4 regions of the Lujinxingia litoralis genome follow, and region 3 is predicted to be linked to each of the others. Evidence: riboswitches for the same ligand, from Rfam matches in the RefSeq annotation. Region 3 holds a riboswitch; each other region holds the start of a gene.
The links. A riboswitch is a leader RNA that binds a small molecule or an ion and turns the genes downstream of it on or off. The one in region 3 is predicted to bind cobalamin.
Positions count from the first base shown of each region.

Region 1 (7,566 bases), on a different contig from region 3:
CCCACCTGGCTGGCGCCGGTACAGGCGGTGATCGTGCCGATCACCGACGAGCAGAACGACTTCGCCTGGGAGGTCGCCAGAGACCTCAAGCGCTCGGGCATCCGCGTGGAAGTCGACGATCGCAGCGAGAAGATGGGCTTTAAGATTCGCGAGGCCGAGACCCAGAAGGTCCCCTACATGCTGGTCATCGGCGGACGCGAGGCCGAGGCCGGCACGGTCGCCCTGCGCACCTACCGTGACGGGCGCCGCGGCACCCTGCCCCTGGCCGAGGTCAAAGCCGAGATCCTCGAGCACATCGCCGAGCGCACCCTGGATGTCGACGCCCAGGTCAGCGGCCTGGCCGCCATCGTCGAAGATGCCCCCAGCGGCGAAGACATGGCCGAGCGCGGCTACTAAGCAAGCGCGCTCGCCAGGCGAGTTCAGAACGATCGAAGCTGCATAAAAAAGCCGCGCTCCCCAAAAGGGGAGCGCGGCTTTTTTATGCCCTCAAGCAGCGAGCGGCAACGCGGCGCGTGCACGCTCGCTGATCGGCGGGCTTAGTTACTCGACGTGCAGAATCCCCACCGCATCCAGATCAAAGCCCTGGCTCGGCGAAGCTCCCACGCCCCAGAGATCGCGAATGCGCACGAAGCGAGCTCGGCTCAGGCCGACCTCGGCCAGATCAAAGGCGTCGCCGCCGGTGATCGCCACCGAGAGTTCAGGATGCTCCAGCGCCTCGTAGGCCAGCGTGGGCCTCCAGCCGGCGCAACCAACGTAGGGCGGCGCGTCATCCGGCGAGGCCACACACTCAAAGGTATGCCAGGCCTCCCCGTCTTCGCTGACCGCGATCTCCCCGAGTTCCGCAAACACCTGGTCCGGATCGCCATCGGCGTAAAAGGGGTTCTCAAACACCACGAAATCCGCCCCTTCGCCATCCACAATGACCCGGTCGCCAAAGCCCAGCACGATCTCTCCACCGGCGCCCAGACTCAGCACATCCAGCGAGGCCGAGGTCGTGCCCTTTCCCTGCGGCGGACCAAGCACCACGTCGGGGAGGTTCCCCTCGCCAAAACCTGCCCCTTCCCCCGGCGTAAAACTCACCACCTCCGAGGCGTAGGGCAGCCCCGCCCACCAGGGGCCCGGTTCGGCTGTGTCATCGACCTCCCCGCAGCCCAGCGCCCCCCCCGGGGCGGCGGCAAGCAGCGTCACCACTGCCAGGCGCTTCCAGCGTGCGGCGATCATTTGCGGGTCATCTTCGTCCAGGCGAACCCACCGCAGCCGCCGTTCTCCGGATCGCTGGCGTCGGCATCGGCGCTGCGATCGATCGCGCGGGCGTCTTCCACCGTCTCCAGATCAAAGGCGACCATGCAGTAGTAGAAGCTGTCGTCGACCACCGGCGTCCACACCACCACGTTGTAGCGGTCCGCCCCAAACTCCGCGTCGGAGGTGTTCTGGGTAATGGCGAAATCCGCCTCGTTATCATACTCGGTCAACAGCATCATCCCCCAGGTCTCTTCGGTGATGGTCTCGTCGTAGCCGAAGTTCGTGGCCCACTCCCCGGCCACCTCAATGCCCTGGTCCTGGTTGTCATTCTGCTCGCACTCGGCCCCTTCACACTCCACCGGCGCGTCGGTCTCACCACAGGCCGCCAGACACAGGCCACCGGCCAGCATCAGCGCCATCAAACCCACCCGATTTTTCAGCGTCGTCATCTCAATCTCCTTACCTGTCCGGGCGGAGATCGAGGGGCGGCAGCGGGACAACCCCGCACACGAGCGGCAAACACACCTGGCAGGTTCATCCTGCGGCCGCACGCATGAGCCGGCGCACTCGCGCCCGGGCTGCTGCGTTCCTCTCGCCACCGACCCGAAGCGATTGGGGGTACACCGTCGACGCAGCAATATCCTGGCTCTCGGATCACCTTCGCCCGTCCCCTTCCCGACGTTTGAAACACGCCAGTGGGTTACGACAGGTTCATCACCGATGACAGTTGCGGGGGCAGCGCTGGACTTTCACCAACTTCCTGCCGCGTCAATCCTGCCCGCGTGCTAGCACCGCCCGGGCATCCGGGTCAACGCAGATTGAACGCACCGGGCCCGAGCAAAAAAAAGCCCCGCAACGCTTAATGAAGCGTCGCGGGGCTCATGTTCATCACTCCACGTCGGGGTGGAGTTCTCTTCGACCCTCAAGCGGCCAGCGCACACTCTGTACCTGGTCCGCTGCTTCCTCCCGGACCTGACGGGGTGCCAGGCCAGCAGTCGCACTGGCCGCTCAGGGGTCGAACATCCCCACCCTAAGGGGGGATGGGGTGAGCCGTCAACAGCCCACCTCGAAGAGCGGAGAGAGAGGGATTCGAACCCTCGATACGCTATAAACGTATACACGCTTTCCAAGCGTGCGCCTTCAACCACTCGGCCACCTCTCCAACAGATCCATTTTCATGGTCTGATACTACAAAAACGGAGGGGGTGGGATTCGAACCCACGGTACCCGTGAAGGTACACTTGATTTCGAATCAAGCGCCTTCGACCACTCGGCCACCCCTCCGCACTTAAGATGCATCCTCGTTGGAGGAGTCATCCTGACTTGCTGACGCTTTACGCTTCTCACGAATACTGCGGAAAAATTCGCTTAAAACCCGTCCACTTGCTGCCGAAAGGACACCTTCTTTCACCTCGATACTATGATTTAATCGAGGATCTTCTCCCATGGCAAAAAGCGAACGCATCGCGCCGGCTTTTGGATCTCGTGCACCAAAAACAACCCGCCCTACTCGCGCGTTTACCAACATACCCGCGCACATGGGACAGGGTTCCAGGGTCACGTAGACCGTACATTCCTGGAGTCTCCAGCTACCCAACACTTGCGCCGCGCGTCGAACCGCAATCAGTTCGGCGTGGGCTGTCGGGTCTTGCCAGGTTTCTCGCCGGTTAAACCCGCGAGCGATGATTTCACCCTCGTATACGACCACAGCTCCGACAGGGACTTCGCCCTCTGCCTTAGCTTTTTCGGCCTCTTCGAGAGCCTGCATCATAAAGATGTTGTCGATGTTTTTTCGAGACACTTTTAAACCTGACTCCAAAAACAAAGAAACGCTCTTAATTCATTAAGAGCGTTTCTAGCGCACCTGGAAGGGTTCGAACCTCCAACCTATGGTTCCGTAGACCATTGCTCTATCCAGTTGAGCTACAGGTGCGTGCTATGTGCTTGCTGCGTTGTTTGCCGTTCTCCCGTCCGGCGTGCCATTTTATTAGCACCGCCGTTTTGGTTTTGCAAGCACTTTTTCGACTTTTTTTTCAGTTTCTTTTTTCAGTCGAAAAGCGGAGAGGGAGGGATTCGAACCCTCGATACGGTTTAAGCCATATACTCCCTTAGCAGGGGAGCGCCTTCAGCCACTCGGCCACCTCTCCGTACACGTTCTTATTCACTTTTCAAACACCATCCTGCAAGCAGGAATTTACTTTTGAGCGGAGGAGGTGGGATTCGAACCCACGAAGCTTGCGCTTGCCGGTTTTCAAGACCGGTGCCTTCAACCGCTCGGCCACTCCTCCAGGAGCCGCCTCCCTGTTCGACTTCGCCGCGCCAGGGAATCGGGAGAATACTCGGCACGAAGTTTCCGTCAAGACACTTTTCCTAAAAAAGTTCATTTTTCACGCACTCCCCTCGCTCCAATTCGGGTTTCGCCTTAATTTATGCGGAGATCGTCAATCCGCCCTCTTCGCCCTCTCCCGTCGCACCACCGGATCTCGGCCCTCCTATCCGGGATCCGCGCGCTCTCCCCCCCCCGCAAGGCGCCCCTCAATAACCGGCCCTATATAAGGAGGGGGTTGCTGCCCTCCCCTTTGGCCTGCTGAGTACCGGCCGCGCAAGCATCCCCGCCTCCCGGGCCCCGCGCGCTCTCCGCCCCCGCAAGGCGCCCCTCAATAACCGGCTCTATATAAGGCGGGAACTCCGGCCATGCTCCTCGCCACCTTTTGCGATCGCCCGCCCCACCCGGGCTGTGGACGCTCCCGGCCAGCGTGGTGTACACCTTACCCGCTAGCTCTTACGACGCCGGGAGCCGAGGCTCACGGCGGACGATACGCTGGGCGGCACCTGGCCGCGCCAGCACGTTCACAGATGACGTAGTGGTGTTTTTCCTGCCCGAAAAGAGGCCCTGATCATGGTGCGTATGAAGTCCAGGGCGACGGTCGCCGTCGTCGCGCTCTCCCTCCTCGTTGCAACCGATGTATGGGCCCAGGAGCCCGAGAGCCCTCAAGAGGTTGATCTCGATGGCACCAGCCTCCCTGCGTTACTCGAGGGTGATCCCGAGGCCCGTGACAACGACGAGCCCGCCGCCCCCACGCCCACCCAGGCCGTGGAGCAGGCCCAGCAGGTCGCCGAAGAGACGAGCCGCCAGAACGTGGCCCCCGACGAGCGTGCCCAGCCCCGACCGCAACCCACCAACGTCGCCGGCACCGAAGAGGTGACGCTTGACGACGCCGAGGTCGAAGCGGAGCTCCGCCCCGACGAGCCCGTGGGCGCCGTGGCCCTGGCGCCGGCGCGTCCGACTCCCGGTTCGGTGGTGATCGCCGGCAACGGCGGGCTCACCGGCCCCTGGCGCCTGACCCTGGGGGGCTACCTGCGCAGCGGCTACACCGCGATCGCCGATGATCCCAACGTCGAGCTCATCGGCCGCAATGATGGCTTCACCATCGCCGACGCCCGCCTGACCACCACCGGTGAGATGGACAACGGCCTGGGCTTTGTCTTCCAGTTCGATGCCGGCAGCCGACTGCTGCGCACCGGGCAAGACTCCCCGGTCGAGGCGCTGGCGCTGCGCATGACCGACGTCTACGCCTTTTATGCCCCTTATGATCTGCTGGAGATCAACATCGGGCAGTTCAAGGCCCCCTTCGACGTCGAAGACCTGATCTCCACCGGCGACCTCCTCTTTGTGAACCGCTCCGTCGTCAACCGCGGCGTGCAGAACGTGGAGGGCTACAACGTCGACGGGCTCTCCGCCGGCCGTCAGGTCGGGATCCAGGTACGCGGCGACCACTTCTTTGGTCAGGAAGACCACCAGGGCCCGGGCTTTAGCTACGCGCTGGCCGCCACCAACGGCAACGGCCCCAACGCCTCGCTTAACGCCAACGACCGCCTGGCCTACTTCGGGCGCCTGATGCTCCACTGGGGCGATTCGGTCGCCCTGGGCGGCGCGCTCTTCTACAACGATGACACCGCCGGCGATCCGCCCAACCGCGTCGACCGGGTCCACCGCGGGTTTACGGCCGACCTTCAGGTCAACCTCTACGGCGCCACGCTCCTGGCCAACGTGCTGGCCACCTCCGTGGGCTCTCCCGACCTCCCCGATAGCCCCGAAGTCAGCGCCCTGGGCTACACCCTCCAGCTCGCCTACGAAGAGCCCTTCTTCGGATTGCAGCCGGCCTACCGCTTCTCCAGCTACGACCCCTCCAGCAACTACGGCGACGTGCCCAGCGTGCTCTTCGAAAACGACCGCCTCACCTACCACACCCTCGGCCTCGGCTATAACGCCCGCACCTACCCGGTACGGGCCATGGCCAACTACACCCTGACCGTCGAGCAGGACGCCCGCGCGCTCGACAACAACCGCCTCGACCTGCTGCTTCAGCTGAGCTGGTAAGCGTCCCTCTTACGATCGGTGAGCGACCATGTTGTGCCCTTCCCCTCTCGTTCGACGCCCTTCTCCCGAGCGCACCCGGCGCCTTTGGGCGCTGCTCTTCACCGCCTTGTTAGCCGGCGGTCTCCTCCCCGGCTGCGACGAAGATGACGGTCCGGCCCCCTACGCCAGCGCCCAGCGCATCTCCCACCGCACCGAGCTCATCGGCGGGCCCACCGCCCTGGGGGAGGAAGGTGACTGGCTGCTGGAGAACGATCAGGTCCGCCTGATCATCCAGGATCTCACCTTTAACCGCGGCTCCGGGATCTTTGGCGGCTCGCTGATCGACGCCGACTTAAAGCGCCCCGAAGCCCAGGGCGATCCCCTCGGCGGCAGCGGACGCGATGCCTTCGGGGAGCTCTTCCCGGCCTTCTTCCTGGAGGTGGTCAACCCCGAGGAGATCGTCGTCGTAAATGACGGCTCCAACGGAGAGGCGGCGATCTTAGAGGTGCGCGGGCGCGGCGGGGAGTTCGTCACGATGCTGCGCTTCTTCAACCAGGCGATGGTCAACGCCTATGAGGCCGATCTGGGCGACGCCATTCGCGGCACCATCCCCACCTCGGACGGGGTGCCCCTGGTCGGGTTCACCACCCGCTACATCCTGGAGCCGGGCGCGCGCCACGTTAAAGTGGAGGCCGAGCTGGTGAACAATGCACAGGCCTCGCTCACCTTCCCCAACCGCGACATCGTCAACGCGCTCGGCACCTTCTTGCCCGACATCAACTTCAACGGCTTCACCGTGCCCACGGGCATGGTGCTGGGGATGGGCGCGCTCAACAGCATCTTTTTGCCCGGCATGGGCTACGATCTGCGCTTCGGGCTCGAAGAGGTCTACAGCCGCCCCATCGATCTGCCGGCCTTCCCCGGCCACATCACCGATCTGGTGGCCACGGCCAGCGCGCGCGGGGTGAGCTACGGGTTTGCAGCCGCCGCCGATCCCGACTCCAACTTCATCTACAACAAGCGCGAGGCCTACGGCGAGCACGTCAACCCCTACGACATGCTCTTCCTCTTCTATGCCTCGGGCTTCGGCGGGGTCTTCACCAACGAGATCCCCACCCGCCTGGCCCCCTCGTACTGCGATCCCCAGCGCCCGGCCGCCCAGGTCTGTGCCGAGATCGAAGCCAACTGCCAGAGCGGCGACTGCCAGGAGCTGGGTCAGCAATGCCTGCAGCGCTACGACGCCTGCCTGGAGGCCCGCGACCAGTACCCGGATCGCTTTAAGTTCACCAACTACTTCATCCTGGGCGATGGCGACGTGGCCAGCCTGCGCGATGAGCTCTACCAGATCCGCGGGGAGGAGACCCGAGCGGTGGAAGGCCGCCTCTTCGACGAGCACAGCGGCCAGCCCCTGGGCGAAGACGCCCAGGTCTTCATCTACCGGGGCATCGAAGGCGCCACCGACCTGCAGCAGGCCTGCGTCGAGAGCGAAGAGGCTCGCCCGCACATCTTCAACCAGGCCTTCACCAACACCCGGGGCTACTTCCAGCTGGAGCTGCCGGTGGGCACCTACTGCCTGCGGGCCCGGGGCCACGGAGAAACCTCGGGCTTTATCCCCTTTGAGGTCGGCTCCGAACCGGTGAACCTGCGCGTGGAGACGCCCGGGGCCGGCCGGGTGGAGGTCTCGGTGATCGACGCCACCGGCGGTCCGATCCCGGCCAAGCTCACCCTGGTTGGCGAGTACGAGCCGGTGGCCGGCCAGACCACCCGCGACTTCCTCTTTGATCTGGAGGTCGGCGAGCCCTGGCGAACCAGTGAGTTTGCCGAGTACGAGGAGGGCGATAGCGCGCCGCGGCGCTTCATCGAGGCCATCGCCTTTGCCGGCGCCGACGGCCGGGTGGCGCTCGACGTGCGCCCGGGCAACTACACCGCCTACATCTCCCGCGGCACGGAATACTCCCTCTTTA
Region 1 covers NZ_QHKO01000005.1:45,045-52,610, reverse strand. Annotated here, with positions in the region: gene thrS (threonine--tRNA ligase) at 1-396, shown strand, start outside; gene DL240_RS11805 (cell surface protein) at 541-1,221, opposite strand; gene DL240_RS11800 (hypothetical protein) at 1,218-1,691, opposite strand; cobalamin riboswitch at 1,859-2,065, opposite strand; RNA gene ffs (signal recognition particle sRNA small type) at 2,163-2,253, opposite strand; tRNA gene DL240_RS11790 (tRNA-Ser) at 2,317-2,404, opposite strand; tRNA gene DL240_RS11785 (tRNA-Ser) at 2,440-2,526, opposite strand; gene tadA (tRNA adenosine(34) deaminase TadA) at 2,531-3,067, opposite strand; tRNA gene DL240_RS11775 (tRNA-Arg) at 3,102-3,175, opposite strand; tRNA gene DL240_RS11770 (tRNA-Ser) at 3,301-3,389, opposite strand; tRNA gene DL240_RS11765 (tRNA-Ser) at 3,448-3,530, opposite strand; gene DL240_RS11760 (porin) at 4,142-5,623, shown strand; gene DL240_RS11755 (CehA/McbA family metallohydrolase domain-containing protein) at 5,652-7,566, shown strand, end outside.
Region 1: it holds a riboswitch for cobalamin, as region 3 does, so the genes downstream of both, DL240_RS11800 (hypothetical protein) here and DL240_RS15480 (TonB-dependent receptor plug domain-containing protein) in region 3, are expected to answer to the same signal.

Region 2 (7,566 bases), on a different contig from region 3:
GACGCTAGAGCAATCAGTGAGGCCGGTTGACAGGCCGTATGATCGAGGACCGCTTGCGTTTGAAGGCGCCACGACGAGGGTTTTCTGGGAGCAACTCCATACCTCGTCGGCGTAGTCGCGATTTTCCGGGCTAAAACATGATTGCAGGCGATGCGAAGGGGATTTTCCGGGCTAAAACATGATTGCAGGTGATGCGAAGGGGATTTTCCGGGCTAAAACATGTTTGCAGGGGCTGCGAAGGGGATTTTCCGGGCTAAAACATGATTGCAGGGGCTGCGAGCGTGATCCGAGCTGCGTAAAACTCGTGTGCGTCGGCTGCGAACGTGTTTTCGAGCTTAAAAAAGCGTTTGCATGGGCTGTTAACGCGGTACCGAGCCGAGAAGTCGCTTTTGCATCGGCTGCGAACGTGTTTTGGGTTTCAGAAACTCGTTTACATCGGCTGCGCTCGTGTTTTGGGCCTCGGGGACGAGGGGGGGGAAGGCCGACGAAGTTACGTTCGGCGTGTTAGTGGTAGGACGAAGGGCGTTCCAGCGACGTTTCAGAACAGATAGGAGGCAAACGATGACTCGTCCCAAGAGCTTTGATGACGCCACACGTTACGAGCGGCAGATTCGTGCGCTTGTGCCCGGGTATGATGTGCTTCATGCCGTGATACCCGCGATGCTTCGGGCTGCATGCACAAACCCTCGGCGGATACTCGTTGTGGGGTGTGGTACTGGCACCGAGGCGATTGCCGTGGCTCGTACGTTCGCCGGATGCGAGGTGGACTGCGTCGACCCCTCCAGTGAGATGATTGAGCATGCGGCGACTGCGATTCGGAAGGCAGGCCTGGAGTCTCGGGTTCGGGTGAATGCGTGCGAACTCAACAGGTTTGTCGTGGAGCAGCCCTACGATGCGGTGGTGTCAACGCTTGTGGGGCACCTGATCCCGGACGACGGGGCTCGGGCCTCTTTTCTCTGTGACATCGCAGGGGCAATGGCCCACGGCGCCTCGGCCTTAGTGACGGAGATTGAGTGCTCCACTCATGAGGGCTCGCTACTGGTAGACGCACATCTGAAATGTTCAAGCGCCTCCGGAGTGAGTGCCGACCGGCTCGAACTCCTCAAGGCGCGACTCACTCATGGTTTTCACATGCTGGAGCGGTCACGCTTTGAGGAGCTTGCTGGCGCTGCGCACATGCAGGTTCACGAAGAGTTTTTTCGATGTTTCAATGTGGTAGGACGTCGCCTTGTACGCTCGCAACGCGTCGAGGCCTGACGGTCCGGTCCCCGCCGCGCCAGCAAACATCCTGCCGGCCCAGCATTGGGTTTATCCGCTCGTTCCCTTCGTTCGCCGGTGACGCCAGGGGGCAGCGCACGTCGAGGCGCGGAGCTGCTCCCTGGTTCACCGGCGGAGCTGGTCGGGCGCTTAGAAGGTTTCGTCGAAGCTCACTTCGCCGCCGACGGCAACTTGATAGGCAGAGACACGGCGCTCGAAGAAGTTCGTGACCTCTTGCACATCTTGCAGCTCCATGAACGCGAGCGGGTTCTTCGTGCCGTAGAGCGCGGGCATCCCGAGGGTGTGCAGGCGTTGATCGGCGCAGTGCTCGAGGTAGGCGCGAATGTCGGCCACGGTCAGCCCGGCGACGCCGCTACCCAGGAGGTCTTCGGCGAATTGTGTCTCACAGGCGACGGCTTCACGCAGCATGGTGTGGACGTCGTCGGTGAGCGAGGCGTCGAAGAGTTCGGGCTCCTCTCGACGTACGGTCTGAACGACCTCGAAGGCAAAGGCCATGTGTGCGCTCTCGTCGCGAAAGACCCAGCTGGTGCCTGCGGCCAGTCCGTGGAGTAGCCCGCGAGATCGGAGGTAGTACACGTAGGCGAAGGCGCCGAAGAAGAAGAGTCCTTCGATGCAGGCGGCGAAACAAATAAGGTTGAGTAGAAATTGACGCCGGTGAGCACGGGTCTCCAGGCGATCGAGCTCGTCGATCGAGTCTATCCATCGCATGCAAAACTCGGCCTTGGTGCGAATGGAGGGGATGTTCTCGATGGCAGCAAAAGCGGCGTGGCGATCTGCGGGGTCGGGCACGTAGGTGTCCAGCAGCGTCAGGTAAAACTGGACGTGCAGGGCTTCCTCGTAGAGTTGTCGGGAGAGGTACATCCGCGCCTCGGGGGCGTTGATGTGTTGATAGAGGTTGAGCACGAGGTTGTTGGCCACGATGGAGTCGCCGGTCGCGAAGAACGCGACGAGGCGTTGCACCAGGTGTTTTTCGGCCGGGGTGAGTTTGTCCCGAAGGTCGTTGACGTCGGTGGAGAAGTCGACCTCTTCGACGGTCCAGGTGTTTTTGATGGCGTCGCGGTACATCTCGTAGAAGGCCGGGTAGTTCATCGGACGCAGGGTCAGGCAGAAACCCGGGTCGAGCAGGTGTCGGGGGCGTTGTGTGGTCATTGGCAGGCCTCGCAGATGTCAGGGTTTTCGAGTGAGCACGCCACCGCCGCGGCGTCGGGGGTACGCCGGGTCGCCCGGGCGATCCGGGTGGCCGGCCGAGAGCGCAGGTAGTAGGTCGTCTTCAGACCGCGTTTCCAGGCGTAGAAGTACATCGACGAGAGTTGTCCGATCGTCGGACTCTCGATGAAGAGGTTGAGCGACTGGCTCTGGTCGATGAACGCGCCGCGGTCGGCGGCCATATCGATCAACGAGCGCATCGGGAGTTCCCAGGCGGTTCGAAAGAGAGCCCGCAGTTCGTCGGGGAGCGCATCGATGGCCTGGACTGAGCCTTCGCTCTCCTTAAGGCGGTCACGCATCTCGTCGTCCCAGCGCCCGAGTTGTTTGAGTTCGGCGACCAGGTAGCGGTTTACCTGGAGGAAGTCGCCGGAGAGGGTTTCGCGTTTGAAGAGGTTTGAGACCTGGGGCTCGATGCACTCGAAGCAGCCGGCGATCGAGGCGATGGTGGCGGTCGGGGCGACGGCGCAGAGCAGAGAGTTGCGCAGCCCCACCTGCTGAATCTTTGCGCGCAGACGCTCCCAGCGTTCGGGCTCGCTTGGCGTCACGTTCCACGCATCAAACTGGAGCTCCCCACGGGCGGCACGGGTTTCATCAAACGCGGCGTGGGGGCCGAGTTCTGCGGCGAGTTCGAGGGAGGTGGTCAGGGCGTTAAAGTAGATTTCTTCGGAGATGTGTTGGGAGAGAGTGCGCGCCCGGGGACTGTCGAAGGGCAGACGCATCTGAAAAAACACGTCCTGCAGGCCCATGAGTCCGAGTCCGACCGGGCGCCAACGCGAGTTTGACGCTGCTGTGGAGGGAATCGGGTAGTAGTTGAGATCGATCACCCGATCGAGCTGGCGCACCGCTCGTCGTACGGTCGCGGCGAGCTGGTCGAAGTCAAAGTGGACCTCTCCCGTGGAGTCGATTCGGGTGTGTCGGGCCAGATTGATCGAGCCCAGGTTGCAGACGGCGGTCTCTTCTCCGGAGGTCACCTCAATGATCTCCGTGCAAAGGTTGGAGAGGTGAACAGTTCGTCCGGGGAGGGCGGTCTGGTTGCAGGCGCGGTTGGCGTGATCTTTAAAAGTCATCCACCCGTTGCCGGTCTGAGCCAGCGTACGAATCATGCGTGCGTAGAGATCACGAGCTTTGATGGTACGGCTGGCGAGTCCGGCCCGCTCGGCCTCTTCGTAGCGTTGTTCGAAGGCGTCGCCGTAGAGGTCGGGTAGCTCCGGGACGTGTTTCGGATCAAAGAGGCTCCAGTCTGCGTCGGCTTCGACGCGGCGCATGAAGAGATCAGGAACCCAGTTGGCGATGTTCAGGTTATGCGTGCGTGCGGCCTCGTCACCGGTGTTGTCACGAAGTTCCAGGAACTCTTCGATATCCGCGTGCCAGGGCTCCAGGTAGACGCAGCAGGCTCCCTTGCGCTTGCCGCCCTGGTTCACGGCGGCGACGGACGCATCCAGTGTTTTGAGCCAGGGGATGATACCGTTGGAGCGACCGTTGGTGCTGCGTATGAGGGAGCCGCGTGCGCGCACGCGGTGGAAGGCCATGCCGATGCCGCCGGAGAACTTCGAGAGCATCGCGACGTCGGTATAGCTGCGGTAGATGTCGGGGAGTTCGTCGGCTGGAGAGTCGAGGAGAAAGCAGCTGGAGAGTTGCTCGTAGCAGGTGCCGGCGTTGAAGAGCGTGGGGGAGCTGGGGAGATACTCCAGCCTGGAGAGGAGGTTGTAGAGCTCGAGCGCCTCATCGAACCCTTCGCTCAGTGCGCACGCAATGCGCAGAAAGAAGTACTGCGGCAGCTCCAACAGGCGTTGGTGCTCGGAGTCTCGCAGCAGGTAGCGGTCGTGCAAGGTCTTCAGCCCGAAGTACTCAAAGAGGTGATCGCGCTCTGGCGCGATGAGAGCATCGAGTTGAGGGGCGTGTGCACGCACAAAGTGATGGAGGCGGTCATTGTAACGCCCGACTGCGTGTCCGGCGAAGATGCCTTGCGAGAACGAGGTGACTCCCTCGGCCTCGACATCGGCGCTCATGCGCTGCGCCAGTAGCCTGGCAGCCAGGCGAGAGTATTCGGGCTCTTCAAGCATCAGCGAGGCTGCGACCTGAATCGAGAGGTCCTCGAGTTCGCGTTGGGTCGCGCCGTCAAAGATGCCCTCGATGGTGCGAAGGGCGACGCGCTGCGGAACAACCTGGTCAAGGCCGTCGGCGCATCGTGAGATCGCGTCCACGATCCGGTCCAGGCTCACGCTTTCAGGGGAGCCATCACGCGTCATGATACGCACGTGCCGGTTCTGTGCGGTGGGCGTGGATGGGGCTGGGGGGGCAGGGGCGTCGTTCATGGTGCTCTCTCGCGACTCTCCGGAGCGAAACTCGCTCGGTTTCTAAAGCGCGGGGCGAACGACTCGGACCAGACAACCTGTACCTGCGAAGAGGAGGGCGCCGGTCAACCTTCGCTCCCGCGAGCGGAGGGATCGCTCGGGGGGCAAGGTCGGCTCGACAGTACAGGTGTCCGTCGAGACCAGGCTCACCTCCCACGAGTGTTCCCAGGTCGAACTGGCGCGGGGTATCTCTCCCACGCCAGGCGCTGGCAGGTCTTCGGGCTTACGAGCGCGCTCCCTGATGGAAGCTCCTACTGCCCACCGCTTCCCAGGCTTAAGCCCAGTGCCATTGGTGGGGGTCGTTCTCGAATACCGCTGCGGGGCAGCTCCGGAGTCACACCGGATTCCCTCTTGAGCTTCGCGAAGGCATCGCGAAGCACCAGAGCGGATGGCTGTATATAGTGGGCTTGTGGGGGCGTCAACCACATCATCTTGTGTTTGGTCCGGCTTCTGCGAGAAGCCCGGCCCGGCGCCTGCCGGTCGTTCCACGAGGCGAAAACCTCATAAGGGGGCACGCAACCATAACCTGTGTTCATGCGGAAAAGGCCCCCCGTGCCGCACCCCGTGTCCGGGCGAAGGGGGCTTGGGAAGGGCAGTCCGGGGCACCTTGTCGCGTGGCGAGCGACGCACGTTCGGGGAGGACCTCGCGAGGGACGTGAGCAAAATGACGTGTGGCTGCGTGTCTTGTTTGCTTTACATGTTGTCTGGGTTGCTTTACATCCTCCGGGGCTCAACCTCGGAGGTTTCTTGAACGACACAACTGCGATCTCTCTTGTTCGCGACAGGCGCACGGCCGCCGGCCTCTCTCAGGCAGAGTTGGCAGCCCGCATTGGGGTGTCTCGTCAGACGCTGAACGCGATTGAGACGGGCCGCCAGGTCCCGTCGACGACGCTGGCGCTCTTGCTTGCCAGGGCGCTCCGTTGCTCGGTGGATGAACTCTTCCGGCTTTCGGGAGGCCCGGTGGTGCAAGTTCGCCTGGCCGACGCCAGTCCATGCGCCACGAGGGTGGTGGTGGGGCGAGTGGATGGCGCGCTTGTGGCGCATCCATTACAGGACGAACGTAGTGCTGCGGACGGTGTCGTTCTGGAAAGGGAGGAGGCGCGAGCATCTGCGCTCGTCGAACTTCTGAGCGATTCGGCCGACGTGGATTGCAATCTTCTTATCGCGGGGTGTGCGCCGCTGCTCGGGGCGTTGGCCGGGCGTCTAGGCCGCCGCTACCGCGACGCCAGATCAACCTGGATACATGCTGACAGCAGCCGAGCCCTCCAACTTGTGACCCAGGGGCTGGTGCATATCGCGGGAATGCATCTGGCCAGCGAGGTGGATGCCGAGGCTCACGCTCGAGCGGCAAGACGTGCCTTTCCGGGGCAAAATACTGCGATTATTCACCTTGCGCGCTGGCGTCAGGGGCTCGTCGTGGCTCCCGGAAATCCGCTTTCACTCCAGGCGGGCGCGGATCTGGGCCGCGATGACGTCCGCCGGGCGTTGCGCTCGCCAGGTTCCGGAGCTCGTCAGGTGTTCGAGCGTGCGGTGGGCGATCCGGGCGGGCTGGATATGACCCGAGCCGACCTTCTGGCGGCCGATCATGCCGAGGTCGCTCGGCTGGTCCGGATGGGGATCGCGGATGTAGGGGTCGCGATTGAATCTGCTGCGATCGCCGAAGGGCTCACGTTCATCCCGCTTTCGGAGGAGCGCTTCGAACTCCTCGTTCCGGAGTCCCGTCTTGAGAGCCCAGCGGTCGCTCGCTTTGTCGACCTTATCGACCAACCCACCTTCCGAGCGGAGGCCTCGCTCATGCCTGGTTACGACCTTGCCGCGGCCGGACACGCCGCGACCGTATGCGCGTCGCAGGAGTGAGCGCTCAGTGTGGTGCCTGAGTCCGTCCGGAGCGTCGTTGAGGTGCCGGGTGTCGGTGACGTTAAATCACCTCTGTTTCTAAGGGGTTATATAGGGAGTGATGTTTACATGAAGAATCTGATGATGGGGTGTTCGCTTGCGTGCGCATTCGTGCTGTTGGTGAGCTGTGGGAGTGGAACGTCCAGTACGGCTCCCAGCGATCGGGTGATGCGGGGGCCCGCGGTTCTTGATGTGGAGGGCGACCCGAACGGGCTGTGGTGGGACGATGAAGAGCAAGCACTCTATATCGCCGATGACAACGGGAACCGCATCCTCCGCTGGAGCGACGCCGAGGGGTATTCGGTTGTTGCCGAGCTGCCCGAGGCATCCGCGAGAGGCCCCGGCCTCGGGCAGCTCGTTCGCCTGGAGAACGGCTCGTTTGTGGTGACTCGCTTCGGGCATGGAACGACAGGCGATGTGGTGTTCATCCGTTCGAGCGGGGAGGCCGAGGTGCTCCCCGGCCTCGACCCGCAGCGCCGACGCATCGGGCTCACTGTAAGCGACGAGGGTCGACTCTACAGCTCGTGGTTCGTTCGTCTCTCTTCCGGGGAGCGTGTGGGGGCGGTCGGAGCTCTTAAGCTCACCGGGGTCGAGTCCGAGGTCATCACCGGCCTGAGTAAGCCGGCAGGCGTGTTGGCGGTGGATGATAAACTTTATGTCTCCGACCAGGGGCTGGATCAGATTCTGGTCGCGACTCAGGCCAACCCGCAGGACTACCGGGTGCTGGCCGAGGTGGAGGGACCAGACCTTATCGCGAGAGGTCCGCAGGGCTCGCTTCTCTCAGGGAGCGTGTGGGGAAACCTGCTGCGTATCGATGCTGATGGTTCGACAT
Region 2 covers NZ_QHKO01000001.1:676,722-684,287, reverse strand. Annotated here, with positions in the region: gene DL240_RS02815 (class I SAM-dependent methyltransferase) at 562-1,257, shown strand; gene DL240_RS02810 (ribonucleotide-diphosphate reductase subunit beta) at 1,408-2,427, opposite strand; gene DL240_RS02805 (ribonucleoside-diphosphate reductase subunit alpha) at 2,424-4,799, opposite strand; cobalamin riboswitch at 5,030-5,239, opposite strand; gene DL240_RS02800 (XRE family transcriptional regulator) at 5,586-6,695, shown strand; gene DL240_RS02795 (SMP-30/gluconolactonase/LRE family protein) at 6,804-7,566, shown strand, end outside.
Region 2: it holds a riboswitch for cobalamin, as region 3 does, so the genes downstream of both, DL240_RS02805 (ribonucleoside-diphosphate reductase subunit alpha) here and DL240_RS15480 (TonB-dependent receptor plug domain-containing protein) in region 3, are expected to answer to the same signal.

Region 3 (7,566 bases):
TCGTTGCTCAGCTCCACGCGGTAGTCGCCCGGGCCGGGGGCGAGTCGGAGGAACTCGAAATTGCCGCTGGCTTCGGTTTCGTAGATGACCACATCGTCGGGGTTGTAGATACGCAGGGTCGCGCTCTCGCCGTCGGCGAATTCTGCGCTGCCGCGGATGATGTCGTAGGTATCCAGAGTGAAGGTTTCCGAGATGATCTCTTCGGGAACCAGGGCCTGGCGTTCGGTGGCGTTGAGTTCCAGGACATATCCCTGGGTCAGCGCTTCGTAGACCGAGATGGCCATGATGTAGGAGCCCGGGGTGAGAAGAGTGAACTCAAGCGCTTCGAAGGTGCCCGTTTCTTCGAACTCCCCTTTGAGGAAGTTGTCTGAGCCGATCAGGTAGACGTCCGGGTCGCCAGCGCCGGGGTTGTTTTCATCTTCGATCCATTCTTCGGCGTCTTCGTCGTAGACAAGCTCGCCGGTGCGCAGGAAGCCCTCGAAGCTGGCCGGGGTGCTGATATCCAGGCGGTAGAATTCGAAGGTGCCTGCTTCTACAGCTTCTTCATGGCTGAAGGTGAAGCTCTCATCGCCAACGACGGGGATGGGGGTAGGATCGATGTTCGTGATCACCGGGACGACGTTGTAGAAGGTCGACGACCAGTTCTCGTTGGTCATGGCGATGGTATAGGTGCCCCCTTCGGCCGCGAAGAAGTAGATTTGTTTGGCGCGGGTACTCCACGAAGTGGAATTGTTAAGGGGGTCGATGTTGGTGTAGCGCGCGAGCTCTTCGCCGTTCTTCGAGATCTCGAAAGTATTGGAGAAGCCGCTTGGGCTGGTGGTGGTGTAGCTGATCTCGAGCATCTGGCCGGGCTGAGCGACGACTTCGAACTCGTAGGTTTCGTCCACGGGGATGTTGACGGCGCGTGCCGAACTCACCACGAAGTGGGTGGCCGGCCCGGTCTGGCGCTCTTGGTCGAAGAGCAGGTAGACCGGGGCGTCGGACGCGGGGCGCTCGGGTACGAAGATGTCGCCTTGCTCCAGCGCAGTGGTGTCGGTGTGTTCGGTGAGGGTGGCCCACTCGTCGACCACGGCCTGTGCGTCGGCGCCCAGGGCGTCGATGGTCATCGCCAGGTTGTAATCGGCGGGGAATTCAACCAGGTAGAGGTTCTCGGTGAGATCGCTCAAGTCACCGCTGACGACTTCTTCGAGGCCGGGCCAGGGCTTGGCTTCCGGGGGTGTTACGCGGTTGATCTGCGCGACATAGGCCCAGGTGCCGTCACCGCTGTTGGCAGTTCCGTTGAGCTGGTTGAGCGCGTTTGCGATGGTGACGGTGTAGTCGCCATCGGTGGGCAGCGCGAAGGTGCGCTGGGCCACGCGGGTCTGAGCGGAGCTGGTGGCGCGGTCGTAGTCACCGTCGGTTACGATGGCCATCGGCGAGGGAAGTCCGCGGGAGAAGACGGTCAGTTCGAACCAGTCGCCGGCCTCCGCGGTCAGGGTGAAGGCGTGTTCCCCGGCGTCATCGGATTCCATGACGCCGGCGAAGACCAGGCTGGCTTCGGCTTCGGGAAGGGTGAAGGCGTTTTCGCCGCCTTCCTCGTAGACCACGTCGGCGCTGGAGGCCAGGTTGTCGGCCACGGTGTCGACCGAGACGCAGCGGTTCTCGACTTCGAAGACGTCGTCGCCGCATTCGACGTTGCCCAGGTCCACGCAGATGCCCTGAGCGACATCGAATTGCGTGCGTCCCTGGCAGACCACGTCGCCCATCAGCGCGCAGCCGGTGCCTTCAAGCTGGGTGCCTTCGCCGCAGATGTCTTCGGTCAGCTCGCAGCTGCCGTTGGCCAGCACGGTGCCTTCGCCACAGGTCAGCGGATTGTCGACCAGGCAGCGACCATCGATTTCGACGGTGCCCTCACCGCAGGCGATCTCATCGGGGCCCAGGCAGGTGCCGGAGGCGGTGTCGTAGGTGGTGTTTTCGCCGCAGAGTTCGTCGGTAGGGACGCACTGATCTTGGTCGTTGCGGGTGAGGCCTTCGCCGCAGGTCGAGTCAGTAAGGACGCACTGTCCGCCACTGAGCTCTGTGCCGGGGCCGCACTCCAGGGGATCGGGAGTCTCAGTTTCGCCGCCGCCACAGGCGACCATGGCGAGCGCTAAGATCCCGCTGAGGGGAAGGTTCCAGGGGGTGAGTCGCTTCATCCGCTTCATCTCCGACTATCTGACACGTCCGATCGTGGGGTTTCATCGATTGCTTCTACGGCCGATCACAGAGGGATCATTGACCATGGGGTCTGATGCCTTTTGGGCACGGCAGAGCCAGGACCTATGGGGACCGTTAGGGGAGACGATAGTCAGCAACCCCCCGTTGATGCAACCAAATTCTAGATCTTAAGCTCTGGAGCGCGTTTGCCGGCGAGGTTCAGAGGCGTTGGCGGCGGTTGAGCAACCAGCCCAGCGCGCGCAGAGTGAGTGCCAGCAGGGCGGCGACGAGGGTCTGGCTGGCGCCGACCGAGGCGTCGGTGGCCAGCGCTACCAGGTACCCGAGCACGCCGGCGGCCGCGCCGGTGGTGGCCGCAACGATGAAGACCCATTTGAGGCCGATGTTGAGTCCGAGCGCGCCGATGGCCGGGAGCACGGTGAGGCCAAAGGTGGGCAGCGCGCCCAGCGCGCGGGTGGAGAGGCCCGTTAGGAGGGCGATGGCCCCGAAGAGCAGGGCGTCGAGCAGGCGCACCGGCACGCCCTGGGTGCGAGCGACCAGGGGGTCGAGGCTGGCAAAGACAAAGGCTCGGAAGGCGAAGACCTGGGTAGCGACCACCAGCAGGGTGGCCCCGGCGATGGCGTAGAGGTCGCTGGAGCGTACCAGCACCGCGGAGCCGTGGAGGACGGCTTCGACCTCATGGAGTTCGCGGGCGATGAAGGGGCCGATGAGCAACACCAGGGCGGTGGGCACGATAAAGGCCACGCCGAGCAGCGCGTCACGCCCCAGGGTGGGGCGCTCGCCAAGCCAGACCAACCCGAAGACCACCAGCGTGGAGAGGAGGATCGCCAGCGTCGGGGCCAGGAGTTCGGCCAGCAGGCCGACCAGCCCGAGCTGCGCGCTCAGGTAGAAGGCCAGGGTCACGCCCAGGGCCGAGGTCTGGCTGAGGGCGGCGCTCACAAAGACGATGCGGCGGCTGACCACGTACACCCCCAGCAGGCCTAACCCGAGTCCGGCGGCCAGCGCGGTGAGGATGGGATCGCGGTAGAGATCGCCATAAAGGGCCAAAAATTCGAGCATACCAGATCCGGCGAACGTCAGTGGGTGTGGTGGGGATCGTCGAGGCAGTCTTTGAGGCATTCCTCAATCTGGATCTGACCTGTGCGATCGACGCGCATGATGCGGTTGGAGGCGCTGCGGGCAAGCTCGGATCCGTGAGCGATCATCATGACCGTCATGTCGAGTTGCTGCTGGATCTTTTGCAGAAGCTCGATGGTGGCAGCCTCGCGCTCGGGATCCATGGAGGCCGAGGGTTCATCCAGGAGGAGGAGGCGCGGCTGGCCCAGGAGGGCGCGGGCCAGCAAAATCAGCTGCTTCTGACCCTCGGAGAGCTCGCGGAAGAGGTGATGGCAGAGGTGGCCGACGCCGACCATCTCCAGCGCCGGGTCGATCTCCTGATGGCGAGGACGGATGCGCAGGGCTTTGAGGCCGCGGCCGCGGTGTAGGCCGGTGGCCATGACATCAAAAACGGTGGCCGGGAGCATGGGATCGAGGGTGCGGGTCTGGGGCACAAAGCGCAGGGCATCGGCGGGCAGGCTCCAGTCGATGCGGCCGGCCACCGGGGGGAGCAGTCCGATGAGGGTTTTGAGCAGGGTGGATTTGCCCACACCGTTGGGCCCTTCGATGAGCATGAAGGTGCCCTGATGAAGATGGAAGTCCAGGGGCCCCAGCAGCGTGCGACCGTGGTAGCCGCACGCCAGGTTCTGGACTTTTAAGAGCGTGGGTTGGCGCGAGGGGTGATCCCGGGGCAAACAGGGGGGGATCGGCGCGTGATCGGCCGGGGAGGGCTGCTCAAAGTTGGGGCGAAGCCTGGAATCAGCGCTCATGGGGGTTCCGCAGCGAGGTTGGCGGGCGGTGACGCCCGGGCGTTCTCTCAGGGGGAGAGGGTCTCATAGAGGCGAGTGGCGAGTTCTTCGAGGTGCGCCACGTAGCTCTGGCCGGGCCGGGTCTGGGCGGGGAGTTGGAGCAGGGTGGCACCGGTGCGTTCGCTGAGCAGTGCGGCGGTGGTCGTGGGGTAGTAGTCGAGCTGGATGATCGCCGGGATCTGACGTTTTTGGATGGTGTCGACCAAAAGAGCGACGTGACGCGGGTTGGGCGGGACGCCGGGCTTGGGTTCGATCTGCATCACATCGCTCAGGCCCAGCCAGCCGGCCACATAGCTCCAGGATTTGTGGTAGGTCACGACCTGACGCCGGGCCTGGGGGAGCTGGCCAAAGCGCATCTCAAAGCGCTGGGCCAGGCGGATGGCTTCGCGGGCCAGGTGGCGGGAGCGTTCCAGGTAGGCGTCGGCGTGGGGCGGGTCGAGTTCGGCCAGGTGGCGGCCCAGCGCCAGCGCGACGCGGGCGCCCTGGCGAGGGTCGGTGGTGTAGTGGGGGTTTCCGCCCGGGTGCACATCGCCCATCGTGCGGTCGACCGGGCCCCGGGGCAGGTCGGCGGCCACGATGTGGTGAGAGGCGTCAAAGTGGCCGGATTGGCCCGGGTGAATCTTCGGGTTACGAGCGCCGGTGATCAGCGTGGGGAGCCAGCCCACTTCCAGATCCATGCCCACCAGCACCAGCACATCGGCGCGGTTGAGCAGGGGGACGAAGCTGGGGCGAGGATCGATAAAGTGGGGGTCGTCTCCGGGCCTGGCGAGGATGTCGACCTTGCCCTGGTCACCGACGATCTCCGAGGCGATGGCGCCCAGATCGGCGGTAGTGGCCACCACCCGGAGCTCGGCGGTGGCCGGACCGGCGGCCAGCAGCGTGATCAGAGCCGTCAGCAGGGCCAGGGGCCAGGCCAGCGACTGGCGAGGAGAGAGAGAGGACAAGGTCATGGTTGCTCCAGGGGTGAGGGCGCTGCTTTAAGAGGCCGGAGGACGCCGGCGGCGGGACCCTAACGCTGAACCTTTATGAATGCAAATGTATTGCAACAAGTGGCGGGTCGGGTCGATTGACTTCTGCGGCAGCCGACTGCGATAGTCCGCCCGAGGTGCGTTTGCGCGCCTTGCTTCAGGGAACCCGGTGTAAATCCGGGACGGTCGCGCCACTGTGTGCAGCGAGTCGACGGCCAGATGCCACTGTTCCTTTTGCGCGCTTTTGTCGGGTGTGCGGGGGATGGGAAGGCGGTCGGTGACGAGGACGAGGAGGGCAGGAGCCCTGGATCGTTGCGAGCTGCGAGTCAGGATACCTGAGCCGAAGTCGCCGGGAGCTTGCCCGGCAACCAGCTGACCTCTTCGCGACAAAGAGCGCTGCATGTGGACGGTATCACGGTGGAAAAAGCCCGGGTGGGTGGAGTCTGCGCTAGGTGCTCTGGCACTGGGTGCGGGCCTCTGTGCGTTTGCGCCGGATGTGCGTGCGCAGGCTGTGAGGGAGCCTGTTTCGGTTGATGATTCCGAAGATGCGCCTGAAGGGGTGTCGGAAAGTGCTGTAAATTCAGCCGCTTCGGAGGATGGTCTGGCGAGCACCCTGCGCGCGCGTACGGTGAGTCGGGAGCGTTCGGCGCGCGATGATGCGCGTCACCCTTCGGGGTTTGTGACCCGGGTGCAGACCGAGTCCTGTTGTGCGCAGCCGCCGTCTCTGGGGGAGGTTCTGGAGCAGGTGGAGGGGGTGCAGCTCTCGCGTTCGTCGAGTCCCGGGCAGCCGGCCTACGTGGCGATTCGCGGCGGCAGCCCCCGTCAGCTGGTGGTGTATCTGGGGGGGCTGCGTCTGAGTACGCCGGCGGGGCTGGGGTTTGACGTGGGTCAGTTCGGGGTGGCGGGGCTGGCCTCGGCCGATGTCTTTCGCGGGGGCGCGGCGGTGGTGCACGGGGCCGGGGCGCTCACCGGCTCGGTGCAGCTGAACCCGCGGGCGCCGGCCTCGGGGGTGGCCGGTGAGCTTCGGTTGAGCGCGGGGAGCTTCGGGAGCGCGGGGGCCCAGGCGGCGGTGAGCGCGGCTAATGCCCGGGGAGGGCTCCGGCTGCATGCCGGGGTGCGTCGGGCCCGGGGCGACTTTGGTTTTGTGGATCATCAGGGCGTTGAACAGGGGCGTTTGAACAATGATCATCAACGTTTCAGCGGCGGGGGCAGCGCGCGCCTGAAGGTGGGGGAGGGCGCGCTTCATCTGACCGCGATGGTCGAAGATGGCGAGGGCGGGAGCCCCGGACCTTCGGAGTTTCAGCGGGCCTTTGAGCAGGCGCGGGTCGAGGATGATCGTCGGCTGGCGAATCTGCGCTGGGAGACGCAGGGGGGCCATGCGGTGGGCTGGCAGGTGCATGCCGATGTGGGTTTGCAGGATCGCCGCTGGGCCTACGAGAACCCCCGCGGGCATATGAGCCTGGAGCCCGTGGCATCGAGCTCTCGCCATCAGACGCTGGCGGCCAGCCTGGAGGGCCGTCTTTTTGCCGGTCGGCATATAGCCGGGCTTTCGGCCGCGGCGGGGGCGGAACGCTACCGGGCCGCCGAGGGCGCGGCGTCGCTGGGCGCCGAGCGCCTGAGCGCGGCGTTGGCGCTCTCCGATGAGTGGTTGCTGGCCGACGAGCGGCTCAGCCTGGTCGGGGCGTTGCGGATGGAGCTTTTGCGCGAGGTGTCGACGGAGGCCGCGTTTGAGCCCCGGGTGTACGCGCCGTTGACGCCCGCGCTGGGGGTTATCGGGAGGGTGCATCGGCGTCTGGAGGTGCGGGCCAACCTGGCCCGCACCTTCCGCGCGGCCGATTTCGATGAGCGTTTTCTCACGACCGAGGCGGTGCGGGGCAATCCCGATCTGGAGCCGGAGCGGGCCTGGGCGATGGATGCCGGCCTGCGCCTGCGCCTGAGTCCGGGCACCGCCACGGGCCCGCAGGCCCTGGAGCTGGGCGCGACGTATTTTCGAAACGAGATCGACGAGATGATCTTGTTTCTGCCGGTGTCGGCCTATGTCTACCAGGCCCAGAACTTAAGCGGCGCGCGGGCCCACGGTCTGGAGTCCACGCTGAGCTGGGCGCCGGTGGCGGGCCTGCGCCTGGAGGGCAGCTACACGCTCACCCGGGCCTACCTCAAAGTCGACCAGGGTGCCGGCTCGCCGGCGCAGCTGCCCCACCAGCCGCGCCACCGCGCGCACCTGCGCGCGTCGTTTACCGTGGGAGGCCTCTTCGGGGCCGGGGCGTGGCTGGAGGAGGCCCGGGTGCAGGCTACCGCGCGTTACCGAAGTCGCGTGGCGCTGGATAACTTCGGCAGCCTGCACAGCCCCGGGGCGCTGCATCTGGATCTGGGCGCGCGGGCGCAGCTCGGGCGGGAGGTTCGCCTGGGGGTGGAGGTGCAGAATCTGTTGAATGAGCGTCGCGCACAGGACTTTTTGCAGCGCCCGCTGCCCGGGCGTGCGTTCTTTGTATCGGTGGAGC
Region 3 covers NZ_QHKO01000008.1:82,619-90,184, forward strand. Annotated here, with positions in the region: gene DL240_RS15460 (proprotein convertase P-domain-containing protein) at 1-2,174, opposite strand, end outside; gene DL240_RS15465 (metal ABC transporter permease) at 2,395-3,252, opposite strand; gene DL240_RS15470 (metal ABC transporter ATP-binding protein) at 3,270-4,058, opposite strand; gene DL240_RS15475 (metal ABC transporter substrate-binding protein) at 4,106-5,047, opposite strand; cobalamin riboswitch at 5,225-5,402, shown strand; gene DL240_RS15480 (TonB-dependent receptor plug domain-containing protein) at 5,466-7,566, shown strand, end outside.

Region 4 (7,566 bases), on a different contig from region 3:
TTGAGCTCGGCTCGCCAACGGGCCGCCTGGCCATGGCCGGGCTCGGCCTGGCGGTGGGGCTTCCCGGCGGCCTCCTCGGCGTGGGCGGGCCGGTGCTGGCCGTCCCCCTGATGGTGGTCCTGGGGGTGCCGATGCTCCTGGCGGTGGCCCTGGCCCAGGTCCAGTCGATCTTCATCGCCGCCTTCGCCGCGCTGGGCTTCGCGCTCCAGGGCGCCATCGACCTTTCCCTGGCCCTTTTGGTGGGCGTCCCCCTGCTGATCGGCACGGCCGCCGGCTGGGTCATCGCCCGGCGCATCCAGCCCGAACGCCTCAAGCTCGGCCTGGCCTTCGTGCTCCTGGGCCTCGGACTCTACATGCTCTCGGGCGCCGGCAGCGCCTGAGCCCTGGCCCTGGCCAGCGTCCCTTTTCCTTATCGCGCCGGCCGCTTATCGCGCCCGGCACTTCTCCCCCAGACACGCGCGTGGAGCTCGGCTGAAGGCCGGCTCACCTGCCTTGCCTCTTGAGGTTCTATGTCCGAACAGCAGTCCCTATGGCATCGCTTCTTCGAAAAATACGGCCTGAGCTTTGTGATGGTCGCCAGCTACTTCGGTAGCGGCTCCATCTACATCGCCAGCCAGGCCGGTGTAGAATACGGCTACGCCCTGATCTGGGCCGTGGTCGGCGCAGTTCTCCTGGGTTTTATGGCCCAGGACATGAGCGCCCGCCTGGGCATCTTTGGCGACACCCTGATGGGCTTCATCCGCAAGAAAATCGGCAAAGGCCCGGCCCTGCTCCTGGCCCTCTTTTTGTCGCTGGGCTGCATCGCCTGGACCGTGGCCCTGACCGCGGCGGTGGGCATGTCCTTTGAGATTTTGAGCGGCCAGGCCCTCTCCTGGCAGCCGGTAGCCGTCGTCACCGGACTGGTGGCAATCCTCACCGGAGTGCTCAAGTACGAGCGGGTCGAGACCTTTGTCACCGCCATGATGTTCGTGCTCCTGGTGCTCTACGTGGTGGTGGCCGGCGCCAGCGGCCCGGCCCCGGCCGAGATGGCCGCGGGCTTTCTCCCCACGCTGCCCGACTCCGGCGCCATGCTCCTGGGCGCGGCTATCCTGGGTACCACCGCCCTGTGGCCGAACTTCTTTCTGGAATCGATCCTGGTCAAAAAGAAGGGCTGGACCCGCGACGAAGACCTCTCGGAGGTGCGCCACGACCTGGCCTTTGGCTACATCGTCGGCGGGCTGATCACCGTGTGCATCATCGTGGTCTCGGCCGCCGTGCTGCGCCCGGCCGGCTACACCGAACTCACCTCCTTTATCACGCCCGGCCAGGCCCTGGCCGAGGTCCTCGGCGAGTGGGCCATGGTGGTCTTTTTGATCGGCGTGATCTGTGCGGCGTTTAACAGCATCGTCCCCATCATGTGGACCGTCCCCTACATGATCCTCGAAGCCCTCGACGCCCCCCAAAAAGAGCAGGACACCCGGGCTTTTCGCGCCATCTACGCCGGCGCCATCCTCATCGGCATGAGCTCCCCGCTGGTCTCGGCCGTCACCGGCCTGACCATCGTGCAGATGGTCACCCTCTTCCCGGCCATCAACGGCGTCTTCGGTTTGCCGATCACCGCGGCCTTTTTGTTCTGGGCGGTCAACGACAAAAAGACCATGGGCCACCGGGTCAACGACTGGAAGCTCAACGCCATCAACGTGGTGCTGGTGCTCTTTGCCACCTACGTGGCGCTGAGTTCGGCCCGCGGCGTGATCCGGGCGATCTTCGGCGACATGATGGGCTAACCTCCCCTCAAGGCTCGTCCCGCAAGCCCCGCCCCCCCGGCCGGGGCTTTTTTTGTGCCGCGCCCCTCTCCCGGGCCCGCACCTCGGCCTTGCGTCCCGGCGCGCCCCCCGGGATCATCGCCCGGCCCAACGCCCCCCCTTTCTCATCCTTTCCGGGAGTCCCCATGGCCGATTTAAGCCGCCGCGACGTCATCTTCCTTATCCGCGATCACTCCGGGGAGTTTCCTGACGGCGGCCGCCGCCTCCTGCGCCTGGCCGGCGTCGACTTAAGCGGCGTCGATCTCTCTCGCCTGGACTTAAGCTGCGTCGACTTCTCCCGGGCCGACCTCACCCACACCCTTTTAGTCGACGCCGACCTGAGCCACTGCCGCTTTGGCGCCGCGCAACTCCGGGGCGCCAACCTGCGCGGCGCAAACTGCTCCTTTGCACACTTCGAAGAGGCCGACCTCCAGGAGGTCATCGCCATCGACGCGTGCTTCGACGGCGCGCGCCTGATTCACTGCGACCTGCGCCAGGCCGACTTCAGCCGCGTCTCGCTGACCTTCACCCGGCACCTCGGCCTGGCCCTGGAGGGCACCCGCCTCAAAGAGGTCAAAGAGGCCTTTGAAGCCTGCGGGGTCGACTCCCTCGAAGAGGCCCACTCCCCCTATTAAAACCATGCATCATCCATATGAACCACATCTATGAAATGAATCTCGCCGCGCACCGGTTTCGCCCCACGTGTGTGGAATAACCCCCTTAGAGAACGCTCATGACGCCTGAAGACGCCCTGCAACGCGCCAAAGACTACCTGGATGAAGCCACCGAAAACCTGACCTTTGAGGCCTTTGACTGGGCCTTTGAGGAGCTCTGGCACGGGGTAGGCTGGCTGCTCAACGCCCTGGCTCCGGAGCCCCGGAACGCCATCGGCACCGGAGAAAAGGGCGAACTCCCGGTGCCGGGCTCGCTGCACGCGTTGCGCCGCTCCCTGCGCCTGAGCGCGGACCAGGCCCGGGTAGTCGATGCGCTGGAAGCCTGGCGAGCGACGCTCGCGCCCGCTGATCAGCCCCCGGGCGACGCGGTCGCTCGCCAGCTCTTCGACGCCTGGGATCTTTACAACCACGGCAGTAAGCGCCTCCAGATCGTCGACGAAAGGCTCGAGGGCCGCCTGGTCCTCACCGAACCCTCTCCCGGTACCCTGGGCAGCCCGGTGGTCGCCCGGCGCACCGCGCTCAAGCTCCTGGCCGCCGGGAGCCTCTTCCCGCTGGCGGCCTGCCAGAAGATCGAGCGCGATAACCGCCCGGCCCCGGCCCGGGCCAGCGCCCCGGCTCCCACCGAAGCCGCCGCGGCGGCGCTGCCGGCCGCCCCGATCAAGGCGGTGACCCCGATCGCCACCATGAACTGGCCCACCTCCGACCCCTTTCTCTTCTGCGCCCATCACCGCGACGACTACCCCGCCAGCGATGGCACCATGGCGCCCGACGCCTCGCTGGCCGGACGCCACCTGGGCCGGGACTTCGCCGAGCATCAGCCCTGGCGCATGTACCACGGGCGCCGGGTGCCGGGCTTTCCTCGCCATCCCCACCGCGGCTTCGAAACCGTCACCGTGGTGCGTTCGGGCTACCTCGATCACACCGACTCCATGGGCGCCGCCGCCCGCTACGGCGGGGGCGACGTGCAGTGGCTCACCGCCGGCGCCGGCATTCAGCACTCCGAGATGTTCCCGCTCCTGCGCGACGACGCCCCCAACCCCCTGGAACTCTTCCAGATCTGGCTGAACCTGCCCCGCGCCGACAAAATGGTCGACCCGCACTTCACCATGCTCTGGAACGAAGCAATCCCCCGGGTCGTGGAGACCGACGCCCACGGGCGCATCGTGGAGCTGACCCTGGCCGCCGGCGCCTACCAGGGCCAGCGCCCCCCCGCACCGCCCCCGGCCTCCTGGGCCTCCCGGGCAGAGAGCGACGTGGCCATCTGGTCGATTCGCCTGGAGGCCGGCGCCCGCATTGAGCTGCCGCCGGTCCGCCCCGGCACCCTGCGCTCGCTCTACGTGCACACCGGCCAGGGCGTCAAAGTCGCCTCCCGCGCCATCGCCAATAAGCGGCGCGTGGAGTTCGACCACCCCGGCCCCATCGTCCTGGAGGGTGGCCCGGCCGAAGCCGAAGTGCTCCTGCTGCAGGGCGCGCCCATCGGCGAACCGGTGGCCAAACGCGGCCCCTTTGTCATGAACACCCAGCAGGAGATCCGCCAGGCTTACCTCGACTACCAGAGCACCGGCTTCGGAGGCTGGAACTTTAGCGACAACGGCCCGGTCCACCCCGGCGATCAGGGCCGCTTTGCCCGCTATGCCGACGGCACCCGCGACGAACCCACCTGAACAAGAAGCCCCCGTCGCGCGCGCTTGTAGGGGCCTTTACTTTCTCGCCACCGGTGGCTATCCCCCCCGGGTACGCCGGGCGCGCTTATCTTTTCTACGAGACGAGCCGGCTGGCGCCTCGCCACCCTCTGGCGCTCAGGACGACCTGAGCGCCTGTCGTTTGATTGAGGGACGACCCTCGCCAATCAAGACGAGCGCGTATGACCAGGGCATGGATCGCCCTCATCGTCGCCGGCCTCCTCGAAGTAGGCTGGGCCACAGGGCTCAAAGAAAGCAACGGCTTCACTCGCCCCATCCCCTCCATCCTCACTGTGATCGCCATGGGCGCGAGCTTCTATCTGCTCTCCCAGGCCATGAAGGTGCTCCCGGCCAGCTCGGCCTACGGCATCTGGGTCGGCATCGGCGCGGTGGGCACGGCCATCCTCGGGATGCTGGTCTACGGTGACAGCACCTCCCCCCTGCGCTGGCTCAGCATTGTGCTGGTCGTGCTGGGCCTGGCCGGCCTCAAACTCACCACCTGAAAGCCCCGGGGCCCGCGTGCGGGCCCCGGCTCTCAAAAGTAGGTGGCCAGCCCCAGCTGCACGAGCATGCCCCGCTCCGGCGAGTTGCCCACCAGGTCGGTCATCCACTCCAGCCCGTAGTTCAGCCGGAACACCGTCTCTTTCCCCGAGACGTCGACGCCCCCCTTTGTCGCCGTCTGGGATGAGGAAACCCGCGCCGAGAGCCATTCCCAAGACACCTGGCCCGACCTGATCGCCGCCCCCCCACCGAGTGGTCCACCACCGCCGCTCTCACCGCGCTGGCAGGGCGACGCCCTGGTCTTCGTGGCCATTGACCTACAGCACTCGGTGGGCGCGCCCTTCGCCATAGAGGTCGACCTCCACCCCCTCAGCCTCAAAGCCCCTCCCGACCTCACAGAGATGGCCACCTCAGAGCTCATCAGCGACACCGGGGGCTATTTTGGTCGCGCCGAAGCCTCGCTCCCCCGGGCGATGTCCGAGGACGACCCCATCCGGCGCGACGACTGAGCCTCAGGGCGCCTGACTCGCCATGCTCTCCAGCTCCGGCACCCGCGTGGGCTTTCCGTGCGCATCGAGCGCCACCATCACGAACTTGCCCCGGGTGCCCGGCTGCCGATCGCCGCTTAAGAGGTCTTCGGCCACCAGCGTCACCTCCACCGTCACCGAGGTCCGGCCCGTCTCCACCACCCGGGCCGTCAGCTCCACGAGCTGCCCCTGGCGCACCGGCACATGAAAATCACACCGCTCGCTGCACGCCGTCACCACCGTGCGCCGCGTGTAGCGCGAGGCCACGATAAACGCGGCCTTATCCATCAGGGCCAGGGCCTGCCCCCCGAAGAGCGTGCCGTAGTGGTTGGTCTGCTGCGGAAAGACCATCTCAATCAGCTGCACCTCGGTCACAAGGCCGGGCGCGAGGGTCTGCTGGATGGTCGAGTCGTTGGAGCTGTGCATGGATCTGCCTCTCAAAAGCGTGTGGGGGCCGAAGATGCACAGCAAGCCAGAGCAACCGACGGATGTCGGCGCACGGCGACCTGCCCATCTCCCGCGAGATTCAAGGTCGATTTCGGGCTCCCTTTTCTCGGGGACTCCCGGCGCTGGCAGGTCTTCGGGCTTACGAGCGTGGCGCTCCCATCTCGGGACCAACCTCCTACCGGCCACGGCTTCCCACGCCCTTTATCAGGGGGCAGTGCCATTGGTGTGGCTTTCGTTCTCGTCAACGCCCTGAGCAGAAGGTGATGTCGCTGGATGCGAGATCGAGAGTGCGGCCAGCAAGGCGCAAAACGCAGACGATGCTTTAGCATCATCGAGGCTTTGCAACGCAGCCTGGCAGTGCTCTCGATGTAGCGGACGCGACATCAACGATAGCTCATGGCGTACTCACCGCTGCGGGGCAGCCCCGGAATCTCACCGGGTTCCCTCTTGGCCTGCACACGCTCCGGGGCGAACCCTCGACCACCGAGCGCCTGGAGACCTCGCTCCCGACCTTTGCAAAAAGGCCCGGACACCAGCGCGGCCGGAGTATCGGTCGCCCTGCCCTCAACGCGCAAGGAAAAGCCCCTCTTCCTCCCCAACCACCTCTCTGCCCCTCTGACCTTCTCCCCGGCCCCCCTTTTCTCACGCCACGCTCGCCGGCCCCATCCTGCCCTCTCATCCCACCGGCGTACCACCGAGGCTGGGCGCGGGTCGTAATGGTCTGCTACCCTGCGCACTCTCCACGTCCACGCTCCGATTCAACGCCGGCGATAGCACGATGCGAACCTACCTCTCCTTTTTTATCGTCTTTGTGGTCGGCGTGGCCTCCGGCGCCCTCCCCTTCCTCCTTCAGGCGTCGCGCTCCGAGACGCCCCCGGCGCTCCGCGCCTACAACCCGGCAAGCGAGTCCCCCCCTCGGCCCGCCCCCGGCGACGGCCACAGCGATCCCACGTCGCTCGCCAGGCCCGCGGGCACAAGCTGCGAAGCGGCGCTTGCGCAGACTCGCCAGGCCCACACCCTCGCCATCCAGGAGCGCGACGCCGCCCGCACGCAAAACCAGGAACTCACCGAGCTCATCGATCGCACCTCCGCGGCGCTGCCCATGGCCTTTCCCACCCAACTCGACGAGGCCTTTCGGCCCGAGCACTTTGAGCAGATGGTCGACCAGCTCAAAGCCGAGTGCCCCGAGATCTTTCCGCCGGAGACCACCGTGAACTGCGCCGAGTACCCCTGCGCGATGGAGTTTCCTCTGGACCATGAGGGCGACCCGCAAGAGGCCTGGCGTTTCGACTACAAAGCCGCCTGCCCGGCCATCTCCACCCTCTTTGGCCACGCCCGCCAACAGCCCATGGTCAACACCGTCGGCGACCAGACCCGCGTTCAGTACATGGTCCATGGCACCGGCGTCGGCCTCGACCAACACCTCAAGGAGCACCACCAGAAACTCCAGAACCGCCTCCAAAAGCGCTGGCATGACGAGCGCCAGGCCATGTACCGAGACTCTTTTGAAGAACCCTGCCTGAGCGCAGGCGACGCCCACGCCTGCCGCGAGCTCGCCAACGCCCACTGGAACACCACCGAGGAGCGCGAACTCTACCTGCAAACCGCCTGCGACGCCGACGACGCCAACGCCTGCAACAACCTGGCCTGGGAGCGCTGCTACGGCGCCGGCCAATGCGACGCCACCGCCGAGAGCATCGCTCGCCAGGCCGTCGCGCTCTCCCCGGAAAACGGCTACATCATCCACACCCTCGGCGAGGTGCTCTGCCAGCGCGGCCAGCCTGCTGCCGCCGCCCGCACCTGGGAGTCGGCCTGCAACATCGGCCACGACCTCTCATGCACCGAGATCTGTTCGCGCTGAGCCGAGCCCCGCCCCTCTTCCGAGGCCACACCGCCCCCCACACGCCACGCGCTCCCCTCCCCCACCCTCTGGCGAGGTGCCAGCGCCGCG
Region 4 covers NZ_QHKO01000001.1:950,228-957,793, forward strand. Annotated here, with positions in the region: gene DL240_RS03910 (sulfite exporter TauE/SafE family protein) at 1-380, shown strand, start outside; gene DL240_RS03915 (Nramp family divalent metal transporter) at 510-1,766, shown strand; gene DL240_RS03920 (pentapeptide repeat-containing protein) at 1,931-2,419, shown strand; gene DL240_RS20925 (pirin family protein) at 3,142-4,122, shown strand; gene DL240_RS03930 (DMT family transporter) at 4,323-4,643, shown strand; gene DL240_RS03935 (hypothetical protein) at 4,676-4,861, opposite strand; gene DL240_RS03940 (hypothetical protein) at 4,947-5,150, shown strand; gene DL240_RS03945 (acyl-CoA thioesterase) at 5,154-5,519, opposite strand; cobalamin riboswitch at 5,723-6,092, opposite strand; gene DL240_RS03950 (tetratricopeptide repeat protein) at 6,394-7,476, shown strand.
Region 4: it holds a riboswitch for cobalamin, as region 3 does, so the genes downstream of both, DL240_RS03945 (acyl-CoA thioesterase) here and DL240_RS15480 (TonB-dependent receptor plug domain-containing protein) in region 3, are expected to answer to the same signal.